One region of the Roseateles sp. PN1 genome, then DNA from elsewhere that is predicted to be linked to it. Evidence: predicted binding sites of a transcription regulator. Region 1 holds the regulator's gene; each other region holds the start of a gene.

The links. Region 1 encodes FNR, which switches genes on or off when oxygen is low (the NO sensors DNR and NnrR bind a similar motif). Its sites were predicted from a motif close to TTGATNNNNATCAA; they were not measured.
Region 2: clpB (ATP-dependent chaperone ClpB) is a predicted target of FNR. The motif match lies at 1,716-1,729, and genes of this name have one in related genera.
Region 3: AABB87_RS02100 (hemerythrin domain-containing protein) is a predicted target of FNR. The motif match lies at 2,150-2,163, and genes of this name have one in related genera.
Region 4: AABB87_RS18245 (phosphate transport regulator) is a predicted target of FNR. The motif match lies at 1,763-1,776, and genes of this name have one in related genera.

The regions. Positions count from the first base shown of each region.
Region 1 covers NZ_JBCARA010000002.1:497,804-501,227, reverse strand. Annotated here, with positions in the region: gene ccoG (cytochrome c oxidase accessory protein CcoG) at 1-249, shown strand, start outside; gene AABB87_RS04845 (hypothetical protein) at 302-565, shown strand; gene AABB87_RS04840 (hypothetical protein) at 567-914, shown strand; gene fnr (fumarate/nitrate reduction transcriptional regulator Fnr) at 1,041-1,775, opposite strand; gene hemN (oxygen-independent coproporphyrinogen III oxidase) at 1,999-3,424, shown strand, end outside.
Region 2 covers NZ_JBCARA010000008.1:40,726-44,149, forward strand. Annotated here, with positions in the region: gene clpB (ATP-dependent chaperone ClpB) at 1-1,651, opposite strand, end outside; gene AABB87_RS13555 (hypothetical protein) at 1,928-3,235, shown strand; gene AABB87_RS13560 (hypothetical protein) at 3,241-3,424, shown strand, end outside.
Region 3 covers NZ_JBCARA010000001.1:542,638-546,061, forward strand. Annotated here, with positions in the region: gene AABB87_RS02095 (HD domain-containing phosphohydrolase) at 1-1,300, opposite strand, end outside; gene AABB87_RS02100 (hemerythrin domain-containing protein) at 1,481-2,089, opposite strand; gene tkt (transketolase) at 2,268-3,424, shown strand, end outside.
Region 4 covers NZ_JBCARA010000012.1:122,066-125,489, reverse strand. Annotated here, with positions in the region: gene AABB87_RS18245 (phosphate transport regulator) at 1-1,675, opposite strand, end outside; gene AABB87_RS18240 (NAD-dependent succinate-semialdehyde dehydrogenase) at 1,876-3,324, opposite strand; gene gabT (4-aminobutyrate--2-oxoglutarate transaminase) at 3,329-3,424, opposite strand, start outside.

The DNA.
Region 1 (3,424 bases):
CAGTGCAGCCTCAGCGTCAAGGGCATGGAAGGCATTGCCTTGGGCAAGCCAGTGAGCTTGGTCTTGGCGCCTGCCGAAGCGCGCTGGGTGTCGGTGGCGGTGCGAATTCCGCCTGAGTCAGCGGCGCAAGCGGGTGTCGGTGCGCATCCCATCTCTTTTGCCTTGATGGGGCAGGCGGTTGACAAGGCGGGTGTTGCCAGCGGCAAGATCGAGATCAAGGAAAAATCGACCTTTGTCGTGCCGCGCTGAGCGCTAACGAATCATTTGAACAAGAAGTCCTTGCAGAGCAGGAGTTGACGCAATGAGTCAAGAAAACAAACGCACGACCGATTCCGCTAGCCCCTGGTGGCGTGAGAAGTTCATGTGGCTGGTGTGGGGTGGCCCGGGTGTGGTGGTGATCGCCAGCTTTGTGACCCTGTTCCTGGCCCTGCATTTCCCCGAGACGGTGCTGGATGAGTCCAAGGTGCAGACTACTTATGTGGGCAAGGCGTCCAAGGAAGCCGATCCAGCCTCCTTGGCGCCGGCCATGAAGGGCCGCAACCACGCTGCCACCGGCGCGCAATGAAATGAAGACCGAGCCCCGCAATCGTGTTGAGTCGGACGACGCCACCTTTGCGGTGGATTTGCCGCCGCCTACGTCCAGATTGGCGCGCTGGGCGATGGCAATCGCCTGGCCGGCCTTTGTGATGGCAGGGGTGACCGAGGGCTTGGTGTTTTCGGTGGTTGACCCCAGCGATTTGACCTGGTTCGGTGGCGAGCGCATGGAACTCTCCCGGCAGGCCGTCTACACGCTCAGCTTTCTGATTTTTTGGAGTGTCATCAGCTTGGCCTCTAGCATCAGCCTGATGCTGGCCACCTTGCCGGAGACGCCTGATGCACCCCAGGCTATTCACCCGCGGCGTTGGCCGCAGTAGGCTGCCGCAGGCCGCTCGCTCGGGCGGCGCTGAATGCCTGAATGAATAAAAGAAGGGCTGAGTACCACTCAGCCCTTCTTTCATTGTGCCGCTGGCGCGGCTCAGCCGCCCGCCGCCTGCCTCAGTTCAGCAAGTGCCGTTATTGACCAGCTTCTGCAGACCGGCTTGGTCGAGGATGCGCAAGTGGCGCTGCTTCACTTCCAGCAGGCCTTCTTCCTGGAACTTCGAGAAGGTCCGGCTGACCGTTTCCAGCTTCAGGCCCAGATAACTGCCGATTTCCTCGCGCGTCATGCGCAGCACCAAAGCGGCGGCCGAGAAGCCGCGCGCCTGCAGGCGCTGGGTCAGGTTTAGCAAGAAAGCCGCCAGGCGCTCTTCCGCCCGCATGCTGCCCAGCAAGAGCATCACGCCGTGATCGCGCACGATTTCGCGGCTCATGATCTTGTGGAACTGGCGCTGCAAATCGGTGAACTCACGCGACAGCTCTTCCAGCTGTTCGAAGGGAATCACGCAGACCTGCGAGTCTTCCAGCGCCACGGCGTCGCAGCTGTGGCGGTCGGTGCTGATGCCATCCAAGCCTAGCAATTCGCCCGCCATTTGAAAGCCGGTGACCTGGTCGCGGCCATCTTCTGAAGAGACACAGGTCTTGAAAAAACCGGTGCGCACCGCGTAAAGCGACTGAAAGGGGTCGCCGCTGCGAAACAAGGTGTCGCCGCGCGACACCTGGCGGCGCGTGGCCACCAACTCGTCTAACTGCTCGAGGTCACCCGACGACAAGCCAACGGGTAGGCAAAGCTCGCGCAAATTGCAACTGGAGCAGGCGACCTTGAGCGGTTCAATCTTGATAGGTACGGTGACGTTCATGGAGTGCATTATGGATGACGCATATCGCAGTGGGCAGGCGCCGTTGCCGGCATCTGTTCGGGGCAAGGCGGCGAATCGAACGTCTGCTCGCCGCCTATCGGCTTCGCCAAACATGATTTAGCTCAAGCCCAATGCGCAATGCATGCGATTGTTAGGGCAAAGAATGAGGCCAAACTTGATCTCGGTCAATCGCTTGTGTGGCGGGCTTGGCAATATGCGAGCCATGGTTTCTATCACCCAGCCCCAAGTCCTGTCAGGCAAAGACTCCGCCGTGAGCATCATCAACGAAGACCTGTTGCGCCGCTTCGATGTGTCCGGGCCACGCTACACCTCGTACCCGACCGCGGATCGCTTTGTTGAGGCCTTCACCGCCGAAAACTACGCGCAGGCTTTGGTGCAACGGGCCACAGGCTCGCAGATCGGCGGCGCTGCGCCCTTGTCGATCTATGTGCACATTCCGTTTTGTGAATCGGTGTGCTACTACTGTGCCTGCAACAAGGTCATTACCAAGCATCACGATAAAGCCGCTGAATACCTGCAGGCTTTGATCACCGAGATGGACTTGACGCTGGCGCATCTGGGGCGCGGCGCCGGGGTGTCTCAGCTGCATCTGGGTGGCGGCTCGCCGACCTTCTTCAGCGATGAAGAGTTGACGGGCCTGGTGCAGGCCTTGCGTGAACGCTTCCGCATCGTTGCTGGTGCCGAGATGGCCATCGAGGTGGATCCGCGCACGGTCAATGTGGATCGCCTCAAGCATCTGCGCAGCCTGGGTTTCAATCGCTTGAGTTTCGGCGTGCAAGACTTTGACCCGCATGTTCAAAAGGCGGTGCATCGCCAGCAGAGCTTTGCCAGCGTCGAGGCCTTGATGACGGCAGCGCGCGAGCTGGGTTTTGAGTCCACCAATGTTGATCTGATCTACGGCCTGCCGCTGCAAACGCCTGAGTCTTTTGCGCGCACCATCGAACAAGTGGGTGCCTTGAAGCCGGATCGCATCGCGCTTTACGGCTACGCTCATTTGCCGCAGCGCTTCAAACCGCAACGCCGTATCGACGAAGCCCAACTGCCGCCGGGTGCCGCCAAGGTGGCGATGTTGCATGGCGCGATTGAAGGCTTCATGACGCATGGCTACAGCTATATTGGCATGGATCATTTCGCCTTGGCGAATGACTCTTTGGCTGTGGCCAAGCGCCAGGGCCGCCTGCATCGCAATTTCCAGGGCTACAGCACCCAGCCGGACTGTGACCTGATTGCTTTGGGTGTGTCGGCGATCGGCCGCGTTGGTGCCAATTACAGCCAGAACGTCAAGACGCTGGAGGCTTATTACGACATGCTGCGCCAGGGTCAGTTGCCCATCGAACGCGGCTTGGCCTTGACTCGTGACGACATCGTCCGCCGCGCCGTCATCATGGCCTTGATGTGCCAGGGGCGGCTGGAATTTGAGTCCATCGCCTTGGCGCACCTGGTGGATGTGGCCGAGTACTTCAAGCCCGAGCTGGAGCGTATGCGTGAACTTGCGGAGCAGGGCTTGGTGACGGTGGATGCCGACGCCATTCAAGTGACGCCGCTGGGCTGGTTCTTTGTGCGCGCTGTGGCCATGGTGTTTGACCGTTACCTGCAAGCCGATCGCAGCCGCGCGAAGTTCTCTAAAA
Region 2 (3,424 bases), on a different contig from region 1:
TGCCGGTGGCGCGAGCCACCACTTCGGCGATTTCTTCGGCGCCGACCATGGTGCGCAAGAGCTTGGGCTTGTCGGACGTGCCTTGCTTGCTGGCCTCTTTGGCCTGGGCTTCTTGCAAACGCTTTTCGAGCTTGGGCAGGCGGTCGTATTGCAACTCGGCGAGCTTGTTGAAGTCGCCCTTGCGCTTGAGCTCTTCGATCTGCTGCTTGATCCGGTCGATCTCTTCCTTCACATGGGCTGAGCCTTGGGCTTGTGCTTTCTCAGACTTCCAGAGTTCGTCCAGGTCATTGGCTTCGCGTTGCAGCTTCAGCAACTCTTCCTCGATCAAGTCAAAGCGCTTTTTCGAGCCCTCGTCCTTCTCGCGCCGCACCGCCTCGCGCTCGATCTTGAGCTGGATCATGCGGCGATCCAGCTTGTCCATCACCTCGGGCTTGGAGTCGAGTTCGATCTTGATCTTGGCCGCGGCCTCGTCGATCAGGTCGATGGCTTTGTCCGGCAGGAAGCGGTCGGTGATGTAGCGGTGGCTCAACTCGGCCGCGGCGACGATGGCCGGGTCGGTGATCTGCACGCCGTGGTGCACCTCGTACTTTTCCTGCAGGCCGCGCAGGATGGCGATGGTGGCCTCCACCGTGGGCTCGCCCACCATCACCTTCTGGAAGCGGCGCTCCAGGGCGGCGTCTTTCTCCACATATTTGCGGTACTCATCCAGCGTGGTGGCGCCGATGCAATGCAACTCGCCGCGCGCCAGCGCGGGCTTGAGCATATTGCCCGCGTCGATGGCGCCTTCGGCCTTGCCGGCGCCCACCATGGTGTGAATTTCGTCGATGAAGAGAATGGTCTTGCCTTCGTCCTGGGCCACTTCCTTGAGCACGCCCTTGAGGCGCTCCTCGAAGTCGCCGCGATACTTGGCGCCGGCCAGCAGCAAGGCCATGTCCAGCACCAGGATGCGCTTGTTCTTCAGGCTGTCGGGCACCTCGCCGTTGACGATGCGCTGCGCCAAGCCTTCCACGATGGCGGTCTTGCCCACGCCCGGCTCGCCGATCAGCACCGGATTGTTCTTGGTGCGGCGCTGCAGCACTTGGATGGCACGGCGGATCTCATCGTCACGGCCGATCACCGGGTCCAGCTTGCCCAGGGCAGCGCGCTCGGTCAGATCCAGGGTGTATTTTTTGAGCGCCTCGCGCTGGCCTTCGGCCTCCGCGCTGTCGACCTTCTGGCCGCCGCGCACGGCATCGATGGCAGCTTCAAGCGCCTTGCGGGTCAGGCCATGGCCGCGGGCCACACCGGCCAGGTCGCTCTTAGCGTCACTCAAGGCCAGCAAGAACATCTCGCTGGCGATGAATTGATCCTCGCGCTTATTGGCTTCTTTCTCAGCCGCCTGCAACAAGGCCACCAAGTCGCGCCCGGCGCCCACTTGCTGGCCTTCACCCTTGACCTGAGGCAGGCCGGCGATGATGGACTCCAGCGCTGTTTTCAAGGCTGCGGCATTGACACCGGCGCGCTCCAGCAGCGCCCGGGGGCCATCGTCTTGCAGCAGCATCGCCGCCAGCAAGTGCGCCGGCTCGATATAGGGGTTGTCGCGGGCAATCGCGAGACTGGAGGCCTCATTCAAAGCCTCTTGGAACCGTGAAGTGAATTTATCGACGCGCATGATGATTGGAACCTCCGTGGGCTTGCAAGTGGGTGCAGTGAAGGTCATTTCAAGTCCCGGCGGTTTGATCTGGCGCAAGCCAGTTGAAGGGTGACCGGGCTGAACAGCGAAGCCCCGGCATCGGCGAAATTGCCGGGTGTTGCTTGATTACTTCGACCCCATGACGGCACAGGGATCCGGACATATAGTCAAGCACCACCATGCAGCCGGTAGGAAGACATGCAGCAAGGGCCCCGCGTGTTTTTGAGTCCACCCGATGAAGCGAGGCGTCCTTTGATGGCAAGCGCTGGCCGGCAGCTGATGGCCTCCTTGCTGTTGGCACTTGGCGTGGCTGGCGTGGCTGGCGTGCACGCCAACGACACTGGCGACAACTCGCCCAGCAGCTTGCGGCTCAGCGGCTTTGGCACCTTAGGTCTGAGCCACACCCGCAGCGACCACGACTGGCTCTTGGCGCGCGAGCAAACCCAGGTCGGCGCCAGCAGCGCTAGCAGCGCCCTGGTTGACTCCCGGCTGGGCCTGCAACTGAACTGGGCGCCGGCCGAGCGCTGGGACACCGCGCTGCAACTGGTGCTGCGGCAACGGGCCAAGGACGCAAGCTTGGGCGAGGCGGTCGAATGGGCGTTTGTGGGCTATCAAATCAGCGCGGACTGGCATCTGCGCCTGGGCCGCACCAGCCCGGACGTGTTTTTACAAGCTGACCTGCGTAATGTGGGCTATGCCCTGCCCTGGGTGCGACCCAATATCGAGTTCTATGGCTGGATGCCCATCAACTCGCTCGACGGCGCCGACCTCAGCCACATCTGGCACACCGAACACGCCGACTGGACCGCCAAAGTGCAGCTGGGCAATGGCCTCAACACCATTCAAGCCTTGCGCATAGATGATTCTCTGCGCATACGCAACCGCAATACAGCCGTCCTCACCCTCAGCCGTGAGGCCGGGCATTGGCTGATCAAGGCCAGCTATGCCCGCGCCGATATCCACGTGAAGCCCAATGCCAACTTGCGGCTGTTGCAGCAGGCCTTGCAACAGATCACCGCACTGCCTGTGCCGTCCGTGGCGCAGCAAGCGCAGAACCTATCCGATGACTTGTACCCCCAGGGCTTGACGCAATATGCATCGCTGGGACTGCAATACCAGTCCAGCACCTGGTTCGGCAGCGCCGAAGCCAGCCATGTCCACCTGGCCTCGGGTCTCTCAGCCGGCTGGCGAGGCTATGCCTCCTTGGGACGACGTTGGCAGCGCCTGAGCGCCTACCTGATCGCTGGGCGCAGCCAGGCGGACAAGATGCCCAACGCAGCACCCTTGAATTGGCAGGCTGAGCTGACCCCTGTGATCGGCGCGCCGAACGCGGCCATGGCCACCGGCCTGGGCACCTTAGCTGCCGAAGCGGCCAACACCGCCCGCTTCGAGCAAAGCTCGATCGGTCTCGGCCTACGTTATGACTTCGCTCCGCGCATGGCGCTCAAGCTGCAAGTGGATCAAGTCAACACCCAGGCCAACGGCGCCGGATCCTGGCGGCACAACACCTCTGAGTCGGGCAGCAGCCAGATCTATTCCGCCACCTTGGACTTTGTCTTTTGAGCCGCATGGCTGCCCGCACCATGCCCGCCCACACCCTGCACCGCCGCCAAGCACTGTATCGTTTGCTTCGCCTAGGCGCTTTGGCTGTGGGGCTGACCGTGCTGTGGCTGGGCGGAACCGAGCCTTGCGCGGCGAAAGATGGGGCCGAGCTTTACGTCATCGTCAACAATATCAACCCCCTGGCCAAAA
Region 3 (3,424 bases), on a different contig from region 1:
AGGGGCGCGACAGTTTCATGCCGGGGCGCAAGCCTTCGGAATTCACCTCGGTGTCGGCATCGGCTTCCTGCGCCATCTCCAGCAGCACCTCGTCGAAGGCCTTCAACACCTCGGGGTCGTAGCGGGCTGGCGCGCCTTCGCGGATGGCGGCCACGGCCTCGACCGTGGAGAACTCTTTTTCGGCCAGCTTGCCGCTGATGAGCGACTCGTAGGTGCTGGCGATATTGATGATTTGCGAACCCAGCGGCACCTCATAACCCGTCAAACCATCGGGGTAGCCATTGCCGTCAATGCGCTCTTGTTGCGAGCGAATGATGACGGCGGTTTGGCGCAGGCGCCCCAGTGGCGTCAGTGCCGCTTGCGCCATGATGGGGTGTTGCTTGTAGGCGCTGAACTCCTGGCCGTCCATCAGGGAGACGGTCTTGTTGAGCAAGTTGTCAGGCAGGCCGATCTTGCCCACTTCATGCAGCAGGCCGGCGTTGTAGATGTCCAGCGCTTCCTTGTCGTCCAGCGCCATATGTTCGGCAATGCGCCTGGCCAGGGTGGCCACCCGGTGGCCGTGGCCGGCCACGCTGCCGTCGCGCAATTCCAGCAAGCCCGCGAACACGCTGATGGACAGGGCGAAGTTCTCCTCCAGCTGCACATTGAGCTGCTCCAGCCTTTGGTTGCTGGCCGCAATTTCTTGCAGATTGGCTTCGAGCTTGTTGTTGGCCTGGGCCAACTCGTTGGTGCGCTCGCTGACGCGGCGCTCCAGTTCGCCGTTGACATTGCTGAGGCTGTCATTGGCCTGCTGCAGCTGGCTGTTGGCGTCTTGCAGCTGTGTATTGGCCTGCGCGAGTTGTTGGTTGAGGTCTTGAAGTTCCTGGGTTTGGGCCTGGTTCAGCTGCGCCAGGCGCCGGTTCTCGCGCTCCAGCTGCTGGCGCCGCAGGCCGTCTTGCACCGCCAGCACAATTTCCTGATCGTCCCAGGGCTTGCTGATGTAGCGGTTGATCTCGCCGCGGTTGATCGCGCCAATGGTGGAGGTGATGTCGGCATAGCCGGTCAGCAAGATGCGCACGACCTCGGGCCAGCCTTGCCGCACCTGTTCAAGGAATTGCACGCCGTCCATCTCCGGCATGCGCATGTCTGAGACGACCAGATCCACATGCTGGGCTTGCAGCAGGGCCAAGCCGGCCGCCCCGCCCTCGGCCAACAGCACCTGGTAGCCCAGGGGGCGGAACAAGCGCCGCAGGGCACTGAGGATGGAAGGCTCGTCATCGACAAACAAGATGACGGCCGGTTCAACAGTTTGGTCGCTCATGAGCGCCCTCCTTGCTGCAGCGGATGTTTACCTCGACAAGGTAGCTAGAGTTCCGCCGCGCTTGAAGGGTATGCCTTTGCGTCCGTTCATGGTGCGCCGGCCGCATTCCCCGCCGTGAACAATGGCACGGCAGGCCCTGGCTTGTGGGTATGGGTACCGGCGCAGGCGGGCGCCGGCCCGTCAGGCCAGGCTGGGCCCCAGGCCTAGCGGGGCGGGCAGGGCGGCCAGCACCTTCTGGAACAGCTGCACATAGTCTTGCGACGGTGCATGGCCGGCCAGCGGGTCCTGGTTGGCGGCAAAGGCATCGTCAAGCTCTGCCCAGTCGGCGTTGTTGAGCATCTTCAAGGCCAGCGGCAGCACCTCGCGCTCTTCGATCTCCATATGCTGCAAATAGCATTTGACGTAGTGCTGAGCCTTTTCCTCGAAGGCGGCACGGCGCGCTTCCCCCATCATCTCGTAGGCCAGCAGGGCGTGTTCCAGCTCGCGGATGGCGTGCTCGCCGCGGCGGTGGTCTTCATCGAGCTTGTCCAGCACACCGCGGACCTCCGGCGCGCGGGCGCGCAGCTTGGGGAAGAGCAGCAGGCTTTCCTTGGGGTGGTGCAGGCGCTCGGGGAATTCGTCGACGTAGAACAACATGGCCCGCAGGGCGCCAAAGTCCGGCAGCACGCCGTGCCGGCGCTGCTCGGCCAGCAGCAGCGGGATAGTGCGCAGCATCGCGGCCAGCGCGCTGTGCTCGTCTTGAATGACTTTGAGGGTCAGCGGCGTGGCCCGGCTTGAACTCTGGCTCATGACATGTCTCCATCGGCTGTTTTTGTCTGCCAAAGGGTGCCAGAACATGGCCGGCCAGCCTTGTTTTAAGTCAATACTTGGCACGCTGTCAGCGCGCGAAGTTGCAGGCGCTGGCGGCAAAGTCGCGTCTGCCACGTAAAATCACGGGTTACCCCCTAACTCCTCACCTGCGAAGCTCATGGCTAATACCGCTGCAAGCAACACCACCCTGATGGCCAACGCCATCCGCGCACTGGCCATGGACGCCGTGCAGCAAGCCAATTCCGGCCATCCCGGCGCGCCCATGGGCATGGCCGATATCGCCGTGGCCCTGTGGAGCCGCCATCTGCGCCACAACCCGACGAACCCCCAGTGGGCTGATCGTGACCGCTTCGTGCTGTCCAACGGCCACGGCTCCATGCTGATTTACGCGCTGCTGCATCTGACGGGCTATGACCTGCCGATCGAAGAGCTGAAGGCCTTCCGCCAGCTGCACAGCAAGACCCCCGGCCACCCCGAAGTGGGCATCACCCCCGGCGTTGAGACCACCACCGGCCCGCTGGGTCAAGGCATCACCAATGCCGTGGGTCTGGCCCTGGCCGAGAAGATGCTGGCCAAGGAATTCAATATCGACGCGCACAAGATCGTCGACCACCACACCTACGTTTTCCTGGGTGATGGCTGCCTGATGGAAGGCATCAGCCACGAAGCCGCCTCGCTGGCTGGCGCCTGGAAGCTGAACAAGCTGATCGCCATCTACGACGACAACGGCATCTCCATTGACGGCCAGGTCGCCCCTTGGTTCGCCGACAACACCGCCCAGCGTTTCGAAGCCTATGGCTGGAACGTGGTCGGCCCGGTGGACGGCCATGATGTCGACGCTGTTGACGCCGCCATTGCCAAGGCCAAGCTGAGCACAGACAAGCCGACCCTGGTGATCGCCAAGACGCATATCGGCAAGGGCTCGCCCAACCGCGCCAACACCGCCAAGGCGCACGGCGAGCCGCTGGGTGTTGAAGAAATCAAGCTGACTCGCGAGTCCATCGGCTGGGCGCATGAGCCCTTCGTGATCCCGCAAGAGGTCTATGCCGACTGGGACGCCAAGGCCGCCGGCGCCAGCCAGGAAGCCGCCTGGGACGAGCGTTTTGAAGCCTACGCCACCGCTCACCCCGAGCTGGCCGCCGAGTTCTTGCGCCGCATGGCCGGCGTGCTGCCTGCCGACTTCGCGCAAACCGCTGTGGACGCCGTTGTGGCCGCCCACACCAAGGGCGAAACTGTGGCCAGCCGCAAGGCCAGCCAGATCGCGCTGGAAGCCTTCACCGCCGCAGTGCCTGAGCTGCTGGGCGGCTCGGCCGA
Region 4 (3,424 bases), on a different contig from region 1:
CCAGCGCATCGGCAATATCGTCTGACAGCTCCAGCAAGCGGGCGATCGGCTGCCAGCGGCGCTGGCGCTGCGCCTGATCGCGGGCGCGCATGACCAGATGATCGGCCTGGCGCTCCCACACCTTGGCGCGCTCGGCCAAGCCGCGTGCGGCATGGCGTGCCGCTTTGTGATCGCCCTTGTGTTCCCCTTTTCCAGGCCCCCCGGTGACATCGTGGGCCAGGCCATCGCTGACCGCCTGGGCCAGCGCATGGCAGTAGGCCGCATGTTCTTCGATCAGGTCGAACTCGCTGCTGCGCTGGCGCATGCGGCGGGCCAGCAGCATGCGGGTCTCGTCGGCCACCAGGGCGGCAGGTTGGCCGGCCAGCAGCGCCTTGCTGGCCTGGCCCAGCACCTCCAGCATGAAGGCTTGCGCATCGGCTTGGCCGAGCACATTGTCCAGCCGGTCACCGATGCGGAAGGCACCCTCACCAGCAGCCTGCATGGCCGCAAAAATGATCTGCTCGCCGCCCGCCTTGAGCCAGGCCATATGACCCACATCCTGCGCTGCGGCCGCGCGCAGTACCTCGATGGCGCCTTGCTTGCCGACAAAAGGCAGCAGGCGTTTGCGGGCGCGGTTCCAGTCGATCAGAAAAACGATGCGTGAGCCTATGCCTTCAAGCGCGGCAGCCAAGGCCGCCTCGTCCGCACAGTCAAAGCGCGCACTGCCGAAGGTGTAGGCCTGACCATCATTGAGGCCGGCGGCAACCTTGGACTGCGTGTCGGCCCACTGCGCGCCAAAGGGATTGAGCAGTTCCTGAAAAAACTCGAAGCGCGGGCGATGCAGGTCGGAGTAGTTCAGCGTGATGCTCAAGCCCTCCACCTGCAGCACCAGCACATGGGCGTCGTTGGTGCCGATATCGTTTTGCAGCAGCAGGCGATCGCCGTCACGGGTGGCGGCGGTATCCAGACCGGGGTGGTCAAACTTCAGCCGCGCGGTGCGATTGAGGCCGCGCATAAAGGCTTGCACCCGGGCGTGGTCTCCGTCCTGCAATTGCCAGACATGGGCGCCATCAATGGTTTCGCTGGACAAGGTGCTGGCGAGTTGATTGAGCTGCTTGTGCAGATCCATCACCAGCAGATGCAGGCTGTCGGATTCGGCAGCATCTCCGACTTTGACGCTGCCGTGCGCGTGTTTGCCCTCGGCTTTGGCGCCCGGTTTGCCATGACTCTTTTCGGCACGCTTGCCGCTGGTCAGCAAGCGCAGCTGCTCGGCGCTAAGCGCTTCGGCGCCGCTGTGTTGCTCACCAAACGCGTCCAGCCATTGCAGCCAATGGGCCAGGCGCTCGCGGGTCGCATCAACGGCGGCGGCGCTGTCCAGCAAGGGGCGCGCCATCACGCTCAAGTCCTCGGCCAAGCGAGCGGACATGCGCGGCAGGTCAGGCACCAACAAGGCGCCGTCCACCTGCGAGGCCGCGCCTGGCAGTTCGCGCAACCAGCGGCCCTCGATACCGGCGGCGGCCACCTCGCGGCCGAGGTCCAGCGCTTCGGCCTCGGGGTGGGCCGCATGCGCTGCGGCGGCCTGCAGCACGCTCAGGTAGAGCTTCAAGCGATCATTGGCGGCCAGGGCGGCCTTGATCCACGCCGGCAGCAAAAGGCTGCTCTTCCCCATCGCGGCGACTGCGTCTGACTTCTGCATGCGAACCCCGTTGTGAACTGGTACGCGTCGCAGTCTAGGCAGGGCAAATGACTGTTTTGAGGCAATCGGGGCTGGCAGTACCTTCTTTTGAGCTAGATCAAGTCAGCGCGGCGATGCGGGGCGATTTGAAACGAATTAGACGCACATATCAGCACGCAGGCTGACGATCGTGCGAAAAGCCATGCCGCTCAAATCAAGGATTAGAGCCCCGCCATCGCCACGTACTTGGTCACCACATAGTCCTCGATGCCCTGGTGCGCGCCCTCGCGGCCGAGGCCGCTTTGCTTGACGCCGCCAAAGGGAGCCACCTCGTTGGAGATCAGGCCGGTGTTGACGCCCACCATGCCGTACTCCAGCGCCTCGGCCACGCGCCAGACGCGGCCGATGTCGCGGCTGTAGAAATAGCTCGCCAGGCCGAACTCGGTGTCATTGGCCAGGGCGATCACCTCGGCGTCGCTGCTGAACTTGAACAGCGGCGCCAGTGGGCCAAAGGTTTCTTCACGAGCCACCGCCATATCGGCCCGCACATCGGCCAGCACGGTTGGTGCAAAGAAGCTGCCACCCAGGGCATGGCGCTGGCCACCCAACAGCACCCGCGCACCCTTGGCCACGGCGTCGGCGATGTGGGCTTCCACCTTGGCCACGGCAGCCGCGTCGATCAACGGGCCTTGCTGCACGCCGTCCTCCAAGCCATTGCCGACCTTGAGGCGAGCCACAGCGGCGCAGAGCTTGTCGGCGAATGCCTCGTAAACCTGCTCATGCACATAGATGCGGTTGGCACAGACGCAGGTCTGGCCAGCATTGCGGAACTTGGAAATCATCGCGCCCTCGACCGCGGCGTCCAGGTCGGCGTCTTCAAACACGATGAAGGGGGCATTGCCGCCCAGCTCCAACGAAAGCTTCTTGATGGTGGGCGCCGACTGCGCATACAGCAGGCGGCCCACCTCGGTGGAGCCGGTGAAGCTGAGCTTGCGCACCACCGGGTTGCGCGTTAGCTCGCCACCAATGGCGCGCGCGTCACCGGTGATGACCTGCAGCACGCCACCGGGCACGCCGGCCTCTTCCGCCAAGGCCGCAAGCGCCAGGGCCGAGAAAGGCGTGCCTTCGGCCGGCTTGACGATGATGGGGCAGCCTGCCGCCAGCGCCGGCGCGACCTTGCGCGTGATCATGGCCAGCGGGAAGTTCCAGGGCGTGATGGCCGCGCAAACGCCGATGGGCTCGCGCAGCACCAGCAGGCGGCGGTCGCTCAAGGGGCTGGGAATGGTCTCGCCGTAAATGCGTTTGCCCTCTTCGGCAAACCACTCGATGAAAGAAGCTGCGTAGGCCACCTCGCCGCGCGCCTCGGCCAGAGGCTTGCCCTGCTCGCGCGTCATCAGCTGGGCCAGGGCCTCGCTGTGCGTCAACATCAGCTCAAACCAGCGGCGCAGCACGGCCGCGCGCTCTTTGGCGCTGCGGCGCCGCCAAGGGCCCCAGGCTTGATCGGCGGCAGCGATGGCTCGCTGCGTTTCCGCCTCGCCCATCAGCGGCACATGGCCCAGGCGCTCGCCGGTGGCGGGGTTGTGGACGTCAAAGTGGCGGCCGTCATCGGCGCCGACCCAGCGGCCAGCCAGATATGCCTGCTCACGCAGCAAAGAGGTGTTGGCGTCCATGGTCTTAACCTTGTTGCTGGGCTTGTTGCAGGGCTCGGCCGAGGATGGTGAGCGCCTCGTCAAAGACCGCGTCCGGCGTGGTCAGCGGGTGAAGGAAGCG